DNA from 2 places in the Leucobacter sp. USHLN154 genome. Region 1 is predicted to be linked to the other one. Evidence: predicted binding sites of a transcription regulator. Region 1 holds the regulator's gene; the other holds the start of a gene.
What was found. The regulator LexA, encoded in region 1, represses DNA repair genes until DNA is damaged. The targets are predictions, from matches to a motif close to TCGAACANNTGTTCGA.
Positions count from the first base shown of each region.

Region 2: a site for LexA is predicted at 2,082-2,097, ahead of WFH23_RS04320 (phosphorylase family protein). Genes of this name have one in related genera too.

Region 1 covers NZ_JBBCXF010000001.1:566,600-571,012, forward strand. The annotation lists gene WFH23_RS02675 (methylenetetrahydrofolate reductase) at 1-317, shown strand, start outside; gene lipA (lipoyl synthase) at 328-1,401, opposite strand; gene lipB (lipoyl(octanoyl) transferase LipB) at 1,398-2,078, opposite strand; gene lexA (transcriptional repressor LexA) at 2,207-2,893, opposite strand; gene WFH23_RS02695 (LysM peptidoglycan-binding domain-containing protein) at 3,136-3,540, shown strand; gene WFH23_RS02700 (histidinol-phosphate transaminase) at 3,583-4,413, shown strand, end outside.
Region 2 covers NZ_JBBCXF010000002.1:37,666-42,078, reverse strand. The annotation lists gene WFH23_RS04340 (nucleoside phosphorylase) at 1-88, shown strand, start outside; gene WFH23_RS04335 (HAD family hydrolase) at 85-798, shown strand; gene WFH23_RS04330 (S-ribosylhomocysteine lyase) at 846-1,337, opposite strand; gene WFH23_RS04325 (hypothetical protein) at 1,487-1,792, opposite strand; gene WFH23_RS04320 (phosphorylase family protein) at 2,161-2,721, shown strand; gene WFH23_RS04315 (DUF981 family protein) at 2,803-3,546, shown strand; tRNA gene WFH23_RS04310 (tRNA-Ser) at 3,616-3,706, shown strand; gene WFH23_RS04305 (response regulator transcription factor) at 3,790-4,413, opposite strand, start outside.

The DNA of each region.
Region 1 (4,413 bases):
TGTCGTTCGTCGAGGACGCACGCGCGGCTGGACTTCGCATTCCCGTGCTTCCCGGCCTCATGCCCGTCGCGACGAGTGCGCAGCTGCGCAAGGTCGCATCGCTCGCCGGGCAGCCGGCCCCGATCGAACTCGCGCGTGAACTGGACGCAGAGGGCGGCTACGCACCCGAACTCGGCGTCGAGCACACCGTCGCCTTGGCGCGAGAGCTGCTCGCGGGAGGGGCCCCGTCCGTGCATCTCTACACGTTCAATCGGCACGAGCAGGTGCTCGCCGTGCTCCGAGAGCTGGGTCTGCTGACTCCGAACCCGGTCGACTAGGCCCTCACCGTCACGCGGATCGAGCGCCGCCCGGTCCGGTCCCTGTCTCGGTGGGCGGCAGGCCCGCAAGTGCTTGAGGATACGAGCCCGCGGTGCGCTCCGCGAGGTGCAGCAATGCCGCGGGCACGGTTCTGCCGGACGCCAGCATCGTTCGCGCCCAGAGGCGACCAGCGCGGTACGAGGACCTCACGAGCGGGCCGGCAAGCACGCCGGAGAAGCCGAGCGACTCCGCTTCGTCGTGCAGGTCGACGAATTCCTCTGGCGGCACCCAACGAGCGATCGGGTGATGCCGTGCCGAGGGGCGGAGGTACTGGGTCAGGGTGAGGATCTCGCACCCTGCGGCTCTGAGTTCGGTCATCGCCTCGGAGATCTCCGCACGCGTTTCGCCCATTCCGAGGATGAGGTTCGATTTGGTCACCATTCCCGCATGGTGCGCCCTCGTGATGACCCCCAGTGAGCGTTCGTATCGGAAGCCGGGCCGAATGCGGCGGAAGATGCGGGGCACGGTTTCGAGATTGTGGGCGAACACCTGCGGAGCCGCCTCGAACACCTGCTCGAGATCCTCGGGCCGGCCGCCGAGATCGTCGACGAGCACCTCGACGCCTGCGCCGGGATTCATGGCGCGCACCTGCCGAATGGTCTCAGCGAAGAGCCAAGCGCCGGTGTCGGGCAGGTCATCGCGTGTCACGCCGGTGATGGTGGCGTACCTCAGGCCCATGGTGCGTGCCGATTCTGCGACCCGGCGCGGCTCGTCGCGGTCGAGCGGGAGCGGCTTTCCGCTCGTGATCATGCAGAAGTCGCACCTCCGGGTGCAGATCGAACCTCCGATGAGAAACGTTGCTTCGCGATCCTCCCAACACTCGAAGACGTTGGGGCAGCCGGCCTCCTGGCAGACCGTGTGGAGCCCTTCGCCTGCGACCAGGTCGCGCACCTGGCGGTACTCCGGGCCGAGCCGGGCGCGCGTCTTGATCCACTCCGGTTTCCGCTCGATCGGAGTCTCGGCGTTGCGGGCCTCGACGCGGAGGAGCGGTCGGCCCTCCGGCTCGGGGCGCGTGCCGGTCGAAGGCAGGCGACGCGCGCTCATGCGGTGAACTCCGCGATCACATGGGCGAGGTGCACCTGGAGGTCGGGTGCCACGATCTCGGGCGGGATTCTCCGACCGGCGAGTGCGCTCAGCGTGGTCACGCCGGCGTCTGGAATCCCGCATGGCACGATCTGGGAGAACGGCTCGAGGTCGTTGCAGCAGTTGATCGCAATTCCATGGGTGATGATGCCGGCGCGGGCGTGCAAGCCGATCTGTGCGAGCTTCGTCGGCGGACGATCAGGATGGGGCACCCATACTCCCGAGCGGCCTTCCACGCGTGTGCCCGATACGCCGAATGCGGCCACGGTGTCGATGATCGCCGTCTCGAGGGCGCGTACGAAGTCGACGACGCCGGCGCCGGACCGCAGCCGGACGACCGGATAGCACACCAGTTGGCCCGGACCGTGCCAGGTGACTCGTCCGCCCCGGTCGACGGCGACGACGGGACTGCCGTCCGACGGGTACTCATCCGGCTCGGCGCGGCGACCGGCGGTGTACACCGGCGGGTGCTCGAGCAAGAGGACCGTTCCGCGGTCGAGGCCCTGCTCGATGCGGTCGACCGCCTCGGCCTGGAGCTCGAGTCCGCGCTCGTACGGCACGCAATCAGGGTGGAATCCGAGCGCGAGCATCGGCGTTCGAGAACGGGTGGATGGAATCGGCATCGACGCAGTGGCCATGCGATCACTGTAGATGGACTCGGTTCAACAAAGCAACCGCCGCAGCGAGCGAAGGGCTGCGGGTGGGTGCCAGCACTCGCGCGTCGGTGTCCAGCGGTGCTGCGCCGCGGCGACGCCGCGCCCTGCGATCAGACCGAGCGGAAGACCGCGACCACGCGCCCGAGTACTTCCGCGTGATCGCCCAGGATCGGCTCGAACGCGCTGTTGCGAGGCAGGAGCCAGGTGTGCCCGTCTCGGCGGCGGAACACCTTCACCGTTGCCTCTCCATCGAGCATCGCTGCGACGATGTCTCCGTTCTCGGCTTCGCGCTGCTGTCGGATCACCACGAAATCCCCATCGCAGATCGCTGCGTCGATCATCGAATCGCCGACGACGCGCAGCATGAAGAGCTGTCCGTCGCCGACGAGAGCGCGGGGGAGCGGCACGATCTCCTCGACCTGCTGCTCCGCAGTGATCGGCACGCCGGCCGCGATCTGACCGACGAGCGGAACGTACGCCGCCTCTTCGGGGCGCTGCGCGGGGGCGTCGTCGATCGCCGACGAGGTCGAGGCGAGCTCGACCAGGATCTCCAGGGCTCTCGGCCGGTTGGGGTCGCGGCGGATGTAGCCGCCCAGCTCGAGCCTGCTGAGCTGATGCGTGACGCTCGAGAGCGAGGAGAGCCCCACCGCGTCGCCGATCTCTCGCATGCTCGGCGGATACCCCCGGCTCTCCACTGAACGCGCGATGCACTCGAGGATCGCCTGCTGCTTCTCGCTCAGCGGCTTCGTGGATCGGGGCGCGGCTGCGTCGCTCATCGCTGTCCTTTCTGGCCCCAGGGGGCGATGCGGATGGGGCGCGATCCATGAATGTCGGTGGGTGCTGATTCAGTGATCCCGTTGACCGAAACCCTAGCCGCAGCATTCGAAGACCGACAAACATATGTTCGAGTGTCGCGGAAAAAGAGCGAAACGTATCTTCGAAAAGACGCTTGCGGTTTCGATTCATCGAATATATATTCGAAACAGATGTTCGCATGGGCTCCACGCCCGCGTCATCGCAAGACTAAGGAGAAGTCATCATGAGCGCATCTGCTGTTCTGGGCCGGGAATCACGAGAGTCGACCGAAGCTTCGGGCTCGCTCCGCCTGACCCGGCGCGGGCGCATCGTGTTCGGTGGATTCGCCACGGTGCTCGTCGCCGGTCTTCTCGCTCTCATGGCGGCACTCGCGGCTCCGGAGGCGATGGCCGCGGCTGAGGGGCCGAACGGCGAGCAGTTCGATTACGTCGTGGTGCAGCCGGGCAGCTCGCTCTGGTCGCTGGCGACTGATCTCGACCCGACGGCCGACCCTCGCGATGTCATCACTGAGATTGTGCAGTTGAACCAGCTGGACGGTTCATCGCTGCAGGCGGGTGATGCGATCGCCGTTCCGCTGCGGTACTCAGATCATCCGCGCGTGGTGTCGGGCGACGAACTCGGGGCTTGACCGACTGATCGTCGGGGGGCTCACCGGCTTTAGACTGGTCGGGTGACTAGCTTGAGCGACCTCCCTCTTCGTGACAATCTCGTCGGCCAGGAGCCCTACGGCGCCCCGCAAGACGCGGTGCCGGTGAGCCTGAACGTCAACGAGAACACGCATCCCATTCCCGAGCACGTCGCCATCGACATCGTTCAGTCACTCGCTCGAGCGGTAACCGGTGTGAACCGATACCCTGACCGCGAGTTCACGGAGCTTCGGAGCTCCCTCGCGGGGTACCTCGGCCACGGCCTCAGCGTGGAACAGCTATGGGCGGCGAACGGATCGAACGAAGTGCTGCAGCAGGTGCTGCAGGCATTCGCCGGTCCGGGGCGGTCACTGCTGAGCTTCACGCCGACGTATTCGATGTACCCGCTGCTCGCCTCCGGAACCGATACCGAATGGATCGCTGTCGAGCGTCCCGCAGATTACGCGCTCACGCCGGAGGGCGTCGCCGAAGCGCTGCGCGAGCACCAGCCGGACGTCGCGATCCTCTGCGGTCCGAACAATCCGACGGGCACGTCGCTCGATCGTGAGGTGATCCTCGCCGCTTACGATGCGTTCGACGGCATGCTCGTCGTCGACGAGGCGTATCACGAGTTCGACACCGAGCGTGAGAGCGCGGTGTCGCTGCTCCCCGGACGCCACCGGCTCCTCGTATCGCGGACCATGAGCAAAGCGTTCGCGTTCGCGGGCGTGCGTCTCGGATACCTCGCCGCCGACGCGGCAGTGGTCGACGCCCTGCGGCTCGTGCGCCTGCCGTATCACCTGTCAGCGCTCACCCAGGCGGCCGCGACAGCTGCGATTCGTCACGCCGACGCGATGCTCGCCACGGTGGCCGAC
Region 2 (4,413 bases), on a different contig from region 1:
GATGGGGGACTACGACCCGTATCGCGAGATCGTCGTGCAGGCGGTCGACGCCGCGCTCACCGCCGCGCTCGACGTGCTGGTGTCGTGAGCGCACCGGCACGCAGCGCGCACTCGTCGTTCTCCGCGGTGCTCTTCGACTGCGACGGCGTGCTCGTCGACTCAGAGACGATCACCATCCAGCTGCTCTCAGAGATGCTGCGCGAGCTGGGATGGGAGATCTCGTACGACGAGACCGTGCGCACCTTCATCGGGCGGGCCCTGGTGGACGAGTGGGAAGTGATCCTCGCGCACACCGGCTTCAGGATCACGGACGCCTGGATCCACGAATTCCATGTACGCCGGGATGACGCCCTGCGCGTCAGCGTGCAACCCGTAGCCGGAGTGGAGGCGATGATCGCGGCGGTCGCCGAGCGCTTCGGCGACCGCATCGCGCTCGCCTCCGGCGCCGATCGCGTCAAGATCGAGATGCAGCTCGACGTCACCGGGCTCGGGCGCTGGTTCGGCGACCGGGTGTTCAGCGGCATGGAGCAGCCCCGCAGCAAGCCGGCTCCCGACGTCTACCTCGCCGCCGCTGCGGCGCTCGGCGTCGACGCCGCTTCGGCGCTCGTCGTCGAAGACACGGTCGCCGGTGTGACGGCCGGTATCGCAGCTGGCGCGACGGTGTTCGGATTCTCCCCGGACAGCCCGGTGCGCACCGACACAGGGATGCTGCGCGGAGCAGGCGCGTCGATCGTGTTCTCAGACATGAGCGAACTGCCCGGTCTGATCGACGAGTGGGCCTCGCGGGCCGCGGCGTAACCCGACGCGGCCCGCAGTGTCAGCCGTTGCGGGCTCCGACGCACTCCCTATGCGATGCGGGAGCGGTCGAACGCGTCGAGGCTGATGCCCTCGGCGAGCACGATCTTCGCCCACTCACGCGCAGAATGCAGGCTGTGATCGCGGTAATTGCCGCAGCTCACTGCTTCCGTTCCCGGCACGTCGTCCCAGGTGATGCGCTCCGCCAGATCGGTGAGCGAACTCTTGATCGCCTCGGCGACCGTCTCGACGTTCGGCTCGCCCCAGGCGATGAGATGGAATCCGGTGCGGCAGCCGAACGGCGAGATGTCGATGAGCCCGTCGAATCGGGTGCGCAGCAGCGCGGCGAGCGAGTGCTCGATGGTGTGCAGGCCCGCCGTGGGAATCTCCGCCTCATTCGGCTGCACCAGGCGGATGTCGAAGTTCGAGATCGCGTCGCCCTTCGGGCCGCGCTCGACCCCGATGAGGCGCACGTACGGTGCCAGCACTTTCGTGTGATCCAGTGAAAAGCTCTCTACTTCGGCAAGTTCGACGTCGCTCATGCGACCCAGTTTCTCATGGGCACCAGAGTATCGAGCGTGGGCACGACATCTCCTGGCATGACGAAACGTGACTCCTGAACGGCGTCGGGGCCCGGGTACGAGAACGGGCCCGCACCCGAAGGTGCAGGCCCGTTCTCCGTACGCGAGCGTTACGCTGCGCGCGCGAGCTCCTTGCGGGTCAGCGCGATCCGCGTGCGGTCGCCCGCGAGGCGCTCTGACACGCTCACGTTCCAGCCGGCGCGATCGAGGCGCTTGAGGTCGCCGCGCGCCTCGTCGAGACGATCGGTCTCGACGACGTAGAGCGTGCGGCCAGAGCTGCGGTAGACCGAGCGGCGCTGGGCCCAGTCGGGCACGAGCATGTCTTCGGCTCCGCTGAGGGAGTGGTAGGGCGTGCGCAGGGGGGCGGCCGCCGGCCGCACGTCTGCGATATTGGGCATACGAGTATGCGAAGTCATGGTGTTCCTTTCGTGGCGCACCGTCACGGTGCGCGATCCCCGAGCAGTTCTCGGGGGTGGGCTCACTGGGAGCCTGCGCTGCTTCGCCGGGGCTGCGTCGGTACAGCCCGTTCGATCTCTTGCGATCGATAGCGGAGCGCAACTGCACCGGTCTCATCGGGGGACCAGCCTCGTCTGAAGGCCTTCGGTGCTCGGTGGGTGTCGCGGCTGGTGACGCAGAGTTGAGGTGATCTCGACGTGCCGTTCAACGGCGATCATGCGTACGGCTCGCGAACCCGACTCCTCATATTAGAACACATTTTCGAAAAGCGCTAGTGTGGGTTCGAAGATGTGGATCAATAGGCGCGTGAGCGCCGCTGGGAGCGCCGATGACTGAACCGACCACCCTGCTCGTGTTCGCACACCGCGACGAGGCTTCGGCCTTCTCCGATGTGGCTCACCTCGTGACCGGAGTGGGCAAGGTCAACGCTGCGGTAGCACTCGCCGCGGAGCTCTCCGAGCGTCCCGTCGATCGCGTTGTGGTGCTCGGAACGGCAGGCGTCGTGAGCGACGGCCCCGAGCGCCCATCGCTCGACGCGGTCTACCAGATCACCGGAGTGGTGCAGCACGACTTCTCGCTGCCGTCGCCGGAGCTGCGACCCGCCGGCGACGCGATCCTGCCCCCGGAGGCGACCGCCACCATCGCGACCGGCGATGTGTTCGTGCAAGACGATGCCCAGCGCGCGACCATCGCAGGCCTCGGTGCGAGCCTCGTCGACATGGAGGCCTACGCGTACGCCAGCGTGTGCGCGCGCTTCGGGGCCGCGCTGCAGATGTTCAAGATCCCCTCCGACTTCGCCGACTCGACCACCACCGACGAGGAGTGGGACACGATCGTGTTCCGCAAGAGCGAGCAGCTCAGGGAGTTCTGGGACACCAGGCTGAGGTAGTTCGCGCGGCCGCCGCGTCAAGGCGGTGGCAGGGCTCCTGCTCGTTCGGTACACCTGAAGGCATCGGTGCGTTCGGTGCCGATGGAAAGGGGAGAACCGGTGCTCATGGAAGCCGACGGGCTCATCGTCGATTGGACGCTGATGCCCACGTACAACACCATCATGTCGCTCGCAGCGGGTGCGGGGCTGCTCTGGATACTCGGGCTGGTGCGCGCGCTTCGCAAACCAGTGGAGTTCGCTCCCGAGGGGTGGGCGCTGACCGCCGGCGTGCTCGGAAGCATCCTGACGCTCACCGGCGCGCATATGACCCTGACCTGGCCGCTCGCCGCCTACTTCCCGTTCGACAACATCATCTTCGGAGAGCCGAGTCTCGGATTCGGCGTCCTGCTGCTGGCAGCAGCCTTCCTGCTGTGGCGCCGCTCCGCCGCCATCACGGCGGCTCCAGACCCGGGGGCGCACCTCGCGCGCACCGCCCGACCACTCGGTATCTTCGTCTTCGGACTGGGTCTCGCGATGTTCGGGATCGCCGCCGCTGGAATGGTGTTCCAGCTCTTCGCCGCGCCGCCGGAAGAGCCCATCTCGGGTGCATTCGCCGAGTACCCGTGGGTGGAGGCGACCTTCATGTCGGGGCTCTTCGCGCTCGTCGGAGTGGGCGCCGTGCTCTTCCCCTTCGCCCTCAGGGGCTTCGATTCAGCCGGACCGAAGCTGCGGCCCGTCGCTCTCGTCGCGGGCATCGCCTGGGGGCTCGCCGGGCTGGCGTTCCTGCTCTTCGGGGCACTCAACTACTTCACGCACATCGGCCTGATCATCAATACGACCGCGTAACGGCTCGCGGATGAGGCCGCACCACGGCCCGATTCGCGCGAGCCGTTCGCATCCCGTAGGATTTTCCGCGGTGACGTGTCCGAGCGGCCGAAGGTGCAACTCTCGAAAAGTTGTGTAGGGTAACCCCCTACCGTGGGTTCAAATCCCACCGTCACCGCCAGATGAGAAGCCCCGGGTCCTTGCAAAGGCGAGGGCCCGGGGCTTCGTGTTCACGGCGGCATCGGTTGCATCAGCGACACCGAGCTACGGCTCGACGCGAACCACGCCGAGTTCGTACGCCCGGATCACCGCGAGAACGCGATTCGGCACTCCGAGCTTCATCAGAATGCGCCCGAAGTGAGCTTTCACCGTCGATTCGGTGACGTGGAGGGCCGCCGCGATCTCTCGGTTGGTCAAACCTCGACCGACGAGTGCGAAGACGTCCCGTTCCCGGTCCGAGAGCGCGTCGAGCTCGTGGGCGCGGGGCGGCGCCTCGTCTCTCGCCAGGTGGGGCACCGCGATCTCGATGAGCTTCGCCGTGACGCGCGGCGAAACGACCGCGTCCCCGGTGACGACCGCGCGCACCGCGGCGATCAACTCGTCCGGGCGCGTGTTCTTCAAGAGAAACCCTGCGGCTCCGGCCTGCAGCGCGCCGAAAGCGTACTCGTCCACGTCGTAGGTCGTGAGCATGAGCACGCGCACGCCGGGATGCCTGGCCGTGATCTCGCGGGTCGCCTCGATGCCGTCGGTCCCCGGCATGCGCACATCCATCAGCACGACGTCGGGGGCGAGCCGCCCGGCCGCCCGAACGGCCTCGACGCCATCTGCGGCCTCGCCGACGACCTCGATGCCGGGGTGCGCGTCCAAGACGAGTCGGAGCCCGTATCG